Regions from separate parts of the Coralloluteibacterium thermophilum genome, predicted to be linked through region 1. Evidence: predicted binding sites of a transcription regulator. Region 1 holds the regulator's gene; each other region holds the start of a gene.
The links. Region 1 encodes HrcA, which represses chaperone genes, less so after heat shock. Its sites were predicted from a motif close to TTNGCACTCNNNNNNNNNGAGTGCNAA; they were not measured.
Positions count from the first base shown of each region.

Region 2: groES (co-chaperone GroES) is a predicted target of HrcA. The motif match lies at 2,042-2,068, and genes of this name have one in related genera.
Region 3: rpoH (RNA polymerase sigma factor RpoH) is a predicted target of HrcA. The motif match lies at 1,351-1,377, and genes of this name have one in related genera.

Region 1 is NZ_JBHSGG010000014.1:115,186-118,455, forward strand. Features, by position in the region: gene recN (DNA repair protein RecN) at 1-765, opposite strand, end outside; gene hrcA (heat-inducible transcriptional repressor HrcA) at 913-1,965, shown strand; gene grpE (nucleotide exchange factor GrpE) at 2,052-2,603, shown strand; gene dnaK (molecular chaperone DnaK) at 2,772-3,270, shown strand, end outside.
Region 2 is NZ_JBHSGG010000002.1:54,490-57,759, forward strand. Features, by position in the region: gene groL (chaperonin GroEL) at 1-1,581, opposite strand, end outside; gene groES (co-chaperone GroES) at 1,695-1,982, opposite strand; gene cutA (divalent-cation tolerance protein CutA) at 2,239-2,574, shown strand; gene ACFO3Q_RS00675 (protein-disulfide reductase DsbD family protein) at 2,571-3,270, shown strand, end outside.
Region 3 is NZ_JBHSGG010000001.1:46,005-49,274, reverse strand. Features, by position in the region: gene ACFO3Q_RS00260 (pirin family protein) at 1-104, opposite strand, end outside; gene ACFO3Q_RS00255 (MarR family winged helix-turn-helix transcriptional regulator) at 215-670, shown strand; gene ACFO3Q_RS00250 (organic hydroperoxide resistance protein) at 777-1,202, shown strand; gene rpoH (RNA polymerase sigma factor RpoH) at 1,389-2,273, shown strand; gene ACFO3Q_RS00240 (NAD(P)/FAD-dependent oxidoreductase) at 2,341-3,270, opposite strand, start outside.

The sequences.
Region 1 (3,270 bases):
CAGTTGCTGCAGCTCCGAATGCGCCTGGCGCAGCAGGGGGGAGATGCCGAAGCCGTCGTCTCCCGAGAGTCGTGCCAGCACGCGCTCGCAGCCTTGCAGCAGGCCTGCCGCGTTGGCCTGGCGGCGGTGCAGGGCGATGAGCTCCTCGATGGCCTCCGGCGCGAGGTTCTCGCGCTCGAGTTCGTCGAACTGGTGCTGAAGCCAGTCGATGCGCTCGCCGGGATCGCCGTCGCGCGCCAGCTCGGCCTGCCGCCGCGCGAGCGCCGCCCAGGCCTCCGCCGCCGCACGGACCTCGGCGACGAGGTGGCCGTGCCCGCCGAAGCCGTCGAGCAGGGCCAGCTGGTGGGCGCGCGAGAGCAGGGCCTGGTGCTCGTGCTGGCCGTGGATCTCGACCAGCAGGGCGCCGAGTTCGGCCAGCTGGCCGACGGTCGCCGGGCGGCCGTTGATCCAGGCGCGCGAGCCGCCGTCGGCGCGGATCACCCGGCGCAACTGGCACAGCCCGTCCTCGTCCAGCTCCGCCTCGCGCAGCCAGGCCGCGGCGGCGGGGGTGTCGTCGAGTTCGAACTCTGCGGCCAGTTCCGCGCGCTCGGCGCCGTGGCGCACCATGCCGCTGTCGCCGCGGCCGCCCGAGAGCAGCATCAGCGCGTCGACCAGCAGCGACTTGCCGGCGCCGGTCTCGCCCGAGACCACCGTCAGGCCGGGGCCGAAGGTCACCGTGGCCGCGCTGACGACGGCGAAATCCTTGATCTGGAGTCGGGTGAGCATGGAGGCAGGGAATGGAAAAACCGGCAAAGCGTAACGGCCGGCCCCGAACCCTGAAAGCGTCCCGTCTCGTGGACTGCGACGGCTTGCGCCGCCGCGGCGGGGCCCTTATGTATGCGCGACGTCCCAGGTAGCCGTGCCCGCCGCGCGATGACCCGCTCCAGCCGCCAGCTCGATTCCCGCGCACGCCACCTGCTGCGGACCCTGATCGCCCAGTACGTGCGCGACGGCCAGCCCGTGGGCTCGCGCACGCTCGCCGAGTCCTCGGGCCTGGACGTGAGTCCCGCGACCATCCGCAACATCATGAGCGACCTGGACGAGATGGGGCTGGTGCAGGCGCCGCACACCTCGGCGGGGCGCGTTCCCACCGTGCAGGGCTACCGCGTCTTCGTCGACAGCCTGCTGCAGGTGAAGCCGCTGGGCGAGGGCGAGATCGCGCGGATGCGCGCAAATCTGCCGGCCGGCGCGGGCACCCAGGCCCTGCTCGGCAACGTCTCGGACATGCTCTCGGCCATGAGCCGCTTCGTGGGCGTGGTCACGGTGCCGCGGCGCGCGCAGTTCGCGTTCCGCCACATCGACTTCGTGCCGGTGGACGGCAACCGCGTCCTCGCCATCCTGGTGTTCACCGACAACGAGGTGCAGAACCGGCTGTTCGAGACGCGCAGGCCCTACGGCCGCGACGAGCTCGAGCAGGCGGCCAACTACCTCAACGCGCACTTCGCCGGGCGCACGCTGGCGGAGATCCGCGCCCAGCTGCTGCGCGAGCTGCGGGAGACCCGTTCGGCGATGGAGCGGACGCTCTCGGCCGCGGTCGAGCTCTCCGAGCACGCCCTGAGCGGGGACGACGAGGACATGCTCGTGGCGGGACAGACCCGGCTGATGGGCCTGCAGGACCTGTCCGACCTCGACCGGCTGCGCGAGCTGTTCGAGGCCTTCTCCAGCAAGCGCGAGATCCTCCAGCTGCTGGAGCGCACCCAGAAGGCGCAGGGCGTGCGCGTCTTCATCGGCGAGGAGGCCGGCCTGCCGTCCCTCGGCGGCTGCACGGTGGTGACCGCACCCTACGCGGCCGAGGGCCAGGTGCTCGGCGTGCTGGGCGTGATCGGGCCCACGCGCATGGCCTACGAGCGGGTCATCCCCATCGTGCAGGCGACGGCGGACGTCCTCGGCGCCGCGATCCAGCCCGGGCGCGCCGCCGGGGCTTGAAACGCACCGTTGCGTCCGCATGTGGCGCTCCGGGGCGCGGCGACATGCCGTGCCGCGACACAGACACGGCCTACAGGACGCACCGAATGCAGCATCCCGAGAACGAGCAGGGCGCACGCACGCCCTACGACGATATCCCCAAGGACCAGGAGAACGCCGCCGAGCAGGCCGGTCTGGCGGAGGATGCCGCCGCGGGCCTGGCCGCCGCGCGCGAGGAGATCGCGCGGCTGCGCGAGGACGGCCTGCGCGAGCGCGCCGAGCTGGAGAACCAGCGCCGCCGCATGAGCCGCGATCTGGAGCAGGCGCGCCGGTTCGCCAACGAGCGCCTGCTCGCCGAGCTGCTGCCGGTCTTCGACAGCCTCGAGGCGGGACTCGCAGCGGTGCCGGAGGCGGGCCCCGTGCGCGACGGCCTGGAGCTGACCCTGCGCCAGTTGCAGAAGGTCACCGGCGAGCACGGCCTGAGCGTGGTCGATCCCGCCGGCCAGCCGTTCGATCCGGAGCACCACCAGGCGATCGGCGTGGTGGACCCCGCCGGGCATGCGCCCAACACGGTGGTGCAGGTCGCGCAGAAGGGCTACGTGCTCAACACGCGCCTGCTGCGCCCGGCGCTGGTGCTGGTGGCGCGCGACGGCGACTGAACCGGCGCGCGGCAGCGCCCGCGGCAGGGCGCTCCGGCGCTTGAACCCGTGAAGGCGGCCCCCAGATCCGGGGGCAGAACAGGCGGCCGCGGTCGCCCAGCTTTTCAAAGACATCCGGTATTCGGCGACGGCCTGCGTGCCGTCCATGCACTTCGAGGGAGCACTCACATGGGCAAGATCATCGGCATCGACCTGGGCACGACCAATTCGTGCGTCGCGGTCATGGAGGGCGGCAAGGCCAAGGTCATCGAGAACAGCGAGGGCGACCGCACCACGCCGTCCATCATCGCCTTCACCAAGGACGGCGAGGTGCTGGCCGGCGCCTCGGCCAAGCGCCAGGCGGTCACCAACCCGAAGAACACCTTCTACGCCGTCAAGCGCCTGATCGGCCGCAAGTTCGAGGACGCCGAGGTCCAGAAGGACATCGGCCTGGTCCCGTACGCCATCGTCAAGCACGACAACGGCGACGCCTGGGTGCAGTCGGCCGAGGGCAAGAAGATGGCCGCGCAGGAGATCTCCGCGCGCGTGCTGGAGAAGATGAAGAAGACCGCCGAGGACTACCTGGGAGAGAAGGTCACCGAGGCCGTCATCACCGTCCCGGCCTACTTCAACGACTCGCAGCGCCAGGCGACCAAGGACGCCGGCAAGATCGCGGGCCTCGAGGTCA
Region 2 (3,270 bases), on a different contig from region 1:
CTTCTTCGGCAGCTCGCCGACCATGGCCTCGGTGGTGATCATGAGGCCGGCGATCGACGCGGCGTTCTGCAGCGCGGTGCGGGTGACCTTGGTCGGATCCAGGATGCCGAACTCGACCATGTCGCCGAACTCGCCGTTGGCGGCGTTGTAGCCGAAGTTGCCCGAACCTTCCTTCACGCGGTTGAGGATGACCGAGGGCTCCTCGCCGGCGTTGGTGACGATCTCGCGCAGCGGCGCTTCCATCGCACGGCGGGCGATCTGGATGCCGTGGTTCTGGTCCTCGTTGATGCCCTTGAGGTTCTCGACGGCCTTGAGCGCACGGATCAGAGCCACGCCGCCGCCCGGGACGACGCCTTCCTCGACGGCCGCACGGGTCGCGTGCAGGGCGTCCTCGACGCGCGCCTTCTTCTCCTTCATCTCGACCTCGGTGGCCGCGCCGACCTTGATGACGGCCACGCCGCCGGCCAGCTTCGCCACGCGCTCCTGCAGCTTCTCGCGGTCGTAGTCCGAGGAGGTCTCCTCGATCTGCGCCTTGATCTGCTTGATGCGCGACTCGATCGCACCGCTCTCACCGGCGCCGTCGATGATGGTGGTGTTCTCCTTCGAGACCTGCACCTTCTTGGCGCGGCCGAGGTCGTTGATGGTGGCCTTCTCGAGGGACAGGCCGACTTCCTCGGAGATCACGGTGCCGCCGGTGAGGATCGCCATGTCCTCGAGCATCGCCTTGCGGCGGTCGCCGAAGCCCGGCGCCTTGACCGCGCAGACCTTGACGATGCCGCGGATGGTGTTGACCACCAGGGTCGCCAGGGCCTCGCCCTCGACTTCCTCGGCGACGATCAGCAGCGGCTTGCCGGCCTTGGCCACGCCCTCGAGGACGGGCAGCAGGTCACGCACGTTGGAGATCTTCTTGTCGTGCAGGAGGATGAACGGGTCGTCCAGGTCGGCCTGCTGCGACTGCTGGTTGTTGATGAAGTACGGCGACAGGTAGCCGCGGTCGAACTGCATGCCCTCGACGACGTCGAGCTCGTTCTCGAGGCCCGAGCCTTCCTCGACGGTGATCACGCCTTCCTTGCCGACCTTCTTCATCGCGTCGGCGATGATGGTGCCGATCGACTCGTCGGAGTTGGCCGAGATCGTGCCGACTTGGGCGATGGCCTTGTCGTCGGCGGTGGGCTTGGAGAGGTTCTTCAGCTCGCCGACGGCGGCCTGCACGGCCTTGTCGATGCCGCGCTTGAGGTCCATCGGGTTCATGCCGGCGGCGACCGCCTTCATGCCCTCGCGGATCAGCGCCTGGGCCAGCACGGTCGCGGTGGTGGTGCCGTCACCGGCGTTGTCGGAGGTCTTGGACGCGACCTCCTTCACCATCTGCGCGCCCATGTTCTCGAACTTGTCCTGGAGCTCGATCTCCTTGGCGACGGACACGCCGTCCTTGGTGATCGTCGGGGCGCCGAAGCTCTTCTCGAGCACGACGTTGCGGCCCTTCGGGCCGAGCGTGGCCTTGACGGCGTTGGCCAGAACGTTGACGCCACGGACCATGCGGGCACGTGCGTCTTCGCCGAAGCGGATTTCCTTGGCTGCCATGATGTTGTTACCTCAAACGAGTAGAGCGGGAATGGGAATCGTCGATCGGGAGGGGGTGGGGTCGGCAGGCAGAGGCGCTGGCCCCTGTGCCCGCGACCGGCTCACCGACCCGCTCAGCCGATCACGGCGAAGATGTCGTCTTCCTTCACAACGAGGTACTCGGTGCCGTCGAGCTTGACCTCGGTGCCGGAGTACTTGCCGAACAGGACCTTGTCGCCGGCCTTGACCTTCGGCGCGCGGACCTGACCGTTATCGAGGAACTTGCCTTCACCCACCGCCACGACCTCGCCCTTGATCGGCTTCTCGGTCGCGGAGTCAGGGATCACGATGCCGCCCGCGGACACCTTTTCTTCTTCCATGCGCTTGATGACGACGCGGTCGTACAGCGGCTTCAGGTTCATCGTTCTTGACCTCAGCAGAGTCGTAAAGGATTGATTGAACGGACAAAGGGGCGGGCGCGTTAGCACTCGACCCTTATGAGTGCCAATGATACGCACGAAGAATCCCGGACCGGAACCCTTCGTGACTGCGCCGGGATGTGGGGGACGCGGCGACGCTTTCAAGGGCCCGCGGCACCCATCGCGCCGGTCGCCGACGAGTGGCGCGCCATCGCCGGGGGTGCTAGCCTTGCCGGTTCGACCCGCGCCGGAACCCGCCATGTCCGCACGACTCGTCCTCTGCGCCTGCCCCGATGCCGCGACCGCCGCCGCGCTCGGCCGGGCGCTGGTGGACGCGCGGCTGGCGGCCTGCGCGACGGTCCTGCCGGGGGCCACCTCCATCTACCGCTGGGAGGGCCGCATCGAGGAGGCGCAGGAGGCGGTCCTCCTGATCAAGACCTGGGCCGACCGGGTCGAGGCGCTGGCGGAACGCATCCGCGCGGAGCATCCCTACGAACTCCCGGAGGTCGTCGCGGTCGAAGCCGCCGGCGGGCTGGCCGGATACCTGGCCTGGATCCACGCCGAAACCCGCACGACGGATACGCCCGCCGCATGACCCGCCTGTTCCTCGCCCTGCTGCTGGGCGCCGCCGCCCTGCCGGCGCTCGCCATCGACGAGTCCGACCTGCTGCCGATCGAGGAGGCCTTCGCACTCTCGGCGTCGGCGCCCTCCGCCGACCGGGTGGAGTTCCGGTGGGCGATCGCGGACGGCTACTACCTGTATCGCCACCGCACCCGCGTGCAGGCGGAGGACGGCTTCGCCATCGTCGGGGAGCCCGCGCTGCCGGACGGCGTGCGCCACGTGGACGAGTTCTTCGGCGAGGTCGAGACCTACCGCGGCACCCTCGTGGCGACGGTCGCCGGCACGCCCGCGGCCGGCGCGCGCAGCGCCCGCTTCCGGGTCAGCTACCAGGGCTGCGCGGACATCGGCATCTGCTATCCGCCGCACACGGAGACGGTCGAGGTGGCCCTGCCGGCCGCGCCGGCCGCCGCCGTGGACGGGCGCGCCGCCCTCGACGCGGTGTTCGGCCGCGCCGCCGGCGGGCCGCTGGCCGGGCTGGACGGCGACGCCGCCGACCTCCCGATGGCGCCGGAACGGGCGTTCCGCTTCGAGGCCATCGCCGGCGGCGCCGACACGCTGCTGCTGCGCTTCACGCCCGCGCCGGGCTACTACCTCTATCGCGACCGCGCGGCGTTCCGGCTGATCGACGCCGAGGGCCTCGCGCTCGGCGCGCCGGCCTGGCCCGAGGGCA
Region 3 (3,270 bases), on a different contig from region 1:
AAGATGAACGGCCCGACCATGCGTCGCGCGCGGAAGGGCAGCACCCGCCCGACCTCGAAGCCCCCGAGGTCGTGGCAGCGGGTGTCGATCACGATGTCGAGCATGAGCGGGTCTCCTCCTTGGCCGCTCCGCATCATGCGCCGGCAAGGCGCGGCTTTCCGTGACGGAGGACGTATCGCTTGCAATTGCATAGCGCGCTATCTATCATGGGCGCATGGACGCCCCGGACCCCGCCACCGCCGATCTGCCGCTCCGGCTCGACCAGCAGCTCTGCTTCTCGCTGTACTCCGCCAGCCTGGCGCTCAACAAGGTCTACCGCGGGCTGCTCGGCGAACTCGGACTGACCTACCCCCAGTACCTGGTGATGCTGGTGCTCTGGGAACGGGACGGACTGACCGTTTCCGAGATCGGCGAGCGGCTGTTCCTGGATTCGGCCACCCTCACGCCGCTGCTCAAGCGGTTGCAGGCCGCCGACCTGGTCTCCCGGCGGCGCGCGGTCGAGGACGAGCGGCAGGTGGTCGTGAGCCTGAGCGAGGCCGGCCGCGCGCTGCGCGAGCGTGCGAGGACGGTCCCGGCGGGCGTGCTCTGCGCCGCCGACTGCCCCGCCGAGGAACTGGCGGCCACCAAGCGGCAGCTCGACCGGCTGCGGGACAGGCTGCTGCGGCGCTGAGCAGTCGGGTCATTCAAGTAGCGCACGATTCAATCGTGCGGCATCGCGGCCCGGTGGCAGCCGCGGGGCTCTCCGAACGCCACCCTCATCCACCCAAGGAGCCACCATGTCCATCGAGAAGATCCTCTACCGCGCCCAGGCCACCGCCACCGGAGGCCGCGACGGCCGTGCCGTCTCCTCCGACGGCGTCCTCGACGTCCGCCTCAGCACGCCGCGCGAGCTGGGCGGCACCGGCGGCGACGGCACCAATCCGGAACAGCTCTTCGCCGCGGGCTACGCCGCCTGCTTCCTCGGCGCGCTCAAGTTCGTCGCCGGCCGCGAGAAGGTGGCGCTGCCGGCCGACGCCTCGATCGAGGGGCAGGTCGGGATCGGCCCGATCCCCAGCGGTTTCGGCATCGAGGTCGAACTGCGCATCGCCCTGCCGGGGCTGGAGCGCGCCCAGGCCGAGGCGCTGGTGGAGAAGGCGCATGTCGTCTGCCCCTACTCGAACGCCACGCGCGGGAACATCGACGTGACCCTGACCGTGGTCTGAGCGGGCGTCGCGGAGGGCGGATGCAGTGTTGTGCCCATGGGTGCCGCACTGCACCGCCCCGCGACGGTCGAAGGCGTAGGCTGCACGTGTTGCGTGTGGCCCCCGCCGCAAGACCCACGGGCGGAACGCCGGGGAACTTCCGGCGCGTTTAGCACTCAAATGTCGCGACTGCTAAGATCGGATCCTATGAACCAGACCGCCGCTGTCTCCACCGCCCTGGTGGCCAACAACCTGCCGATTCCGAGCGCGCTCGGGTCGCTCGACGCCTACATCGCCGCGGTCAACCGCGCGCCGATGCTGAGCGCCGAGGAGGAGCAGGCGCTCGCGCGCGAGTACCGGGACCACGAGAACCTCGACGCCGCGCGCGCCCTGGTCATGGCGCACCTGCGCTTCGTCGTCCACGTCGCCCGTGGCTACAGCGGCTACGGGCTGCAGATCGGCGACCTCATCCAGGAAGGCAACATCGGCCTGATGAAGGCCGTGAAGCGCTTCGACCCCGACATGGGCGTGCGCCTGGTGAGCTTCGCCGTGCACTGGATCCGCGCCGAGATGCACGAGTTCATCCTCAAGAACTGGCGCATCGTGAAGGTCGCGACCACCAAGGCGCAGCGCAAGCTGTTCTTCAACCTGCGCAAGTCCAAGAAGCGCCTGGGCTGGATGAACGCCGAGGAAGTGCGCGCCGTGGCCCGCGACCTCAACGTCGAGGAGCGCGAGGTGCTCGAGATGGAGGCGCGCCTGTCGGGCCGCGACGTCGGCTTCGACGCGCCGACCGATGCCGGCGACGACGACCACGCTCCGCCGGCGCCGGTGGCCTACCTGGTCGACCACCAGGACGACCCGTCCATGGCCTACGAGCGCGAGAGCGACGCCGACAGCAAGCTGGAACTGCTGCGCGACGGCCTGGCCGAGCTCGATCCGCGTTCGCGCGACATCATCGCGCGCCGCTGGCTGGACGAGGACAACAAGACCACGCTGCAGGAGCTGGCCGACGAGTACGGCGTCTCCGCCGAGCGCATCCGCCAGATCGAGGCCAACGCCCTCAAGAAGATGCGGGCGCTGTTCGCGGCCTGAGCCGCAGCGCCCGGTCCGGATCGACGACGGCCCCTTCGGGGGCCGTCGCCGTTTCCGGCCCGCGCGGTCACGCCGCGGCGGGGTCGTCCTTGCCGGGGGCGGCGCCGACCTCCTGCGCATCCTCCACCGCCGGCAGCGCCTCCCCGCCGGGCGGCGCGTCGGGCGGGACCACGCCCGGCGGCTCGCCGAAGATGATCCGCGCGTTGCGGCGGTGCGACCAGTAGGCCCAGGCCCAGTCCAGCATCACCACGAGGCGGTTGCGGAAGCCGATGAGGAAGTAGATGTGGGCCAGCAGCCAGGTCCACCACGCCAGGGTGCCGGTCAGCTCGCGGCCGTGGAACTCGGCGATGGCGTGCCGCCGGCCCAGCGTCGCCATGCTGCCGTAGTGCCGGTAGCGGAACGGAGGCGGGTCGCGGCCGTCGATGCGCGCACGGACGGCGCGGGCGACGTACTGCCCCATCTGCTTGGCCGCCGGCGCGATGCCCGGCACCGGCGTGCCGTCCTGTTCCAGGGCCGCGAGATCGCCGATCACGTACAGCTCCGGATGCCCGGGCACGGTCAGGTCCGGCCGCACCCGCACGCGGCCGGCGCGGTCGCGCTCGGCCGGCAGGCAGGCGCCGAGGGGCGAGGCCGCGACGCCGGCGCCCCACAGCACGGTGCGCGCGGCGAGGCTCGGCCGGCCCTCGAAGTGCACGCCGTCGGCGTCGATGCCGGTGACCTTGCAGCCGGTCTGCACCTCCACGCCCAGGCGTTCGAGCTGGCGCCGGGCGGAGGCGGACAGGCGTTCGGAATAGGTGCCGAGCACGCGCGGCCCGGCCTCGATCAGGCAGATCCGGGCGCTGGCGGGATCGATGTTGCGGAACTCGTCGCGCAGGGCGTGGCGCGCGATCTCGGCGAGCGCGCCGGCGAGCTCCGCGCCGGTCGGGCCGGCGCCGATGACGGCGAGATTGAGCCAGGCGCGGCGCTTCTCCGGATCCGGCTCGCGTTCGGCGGCCTC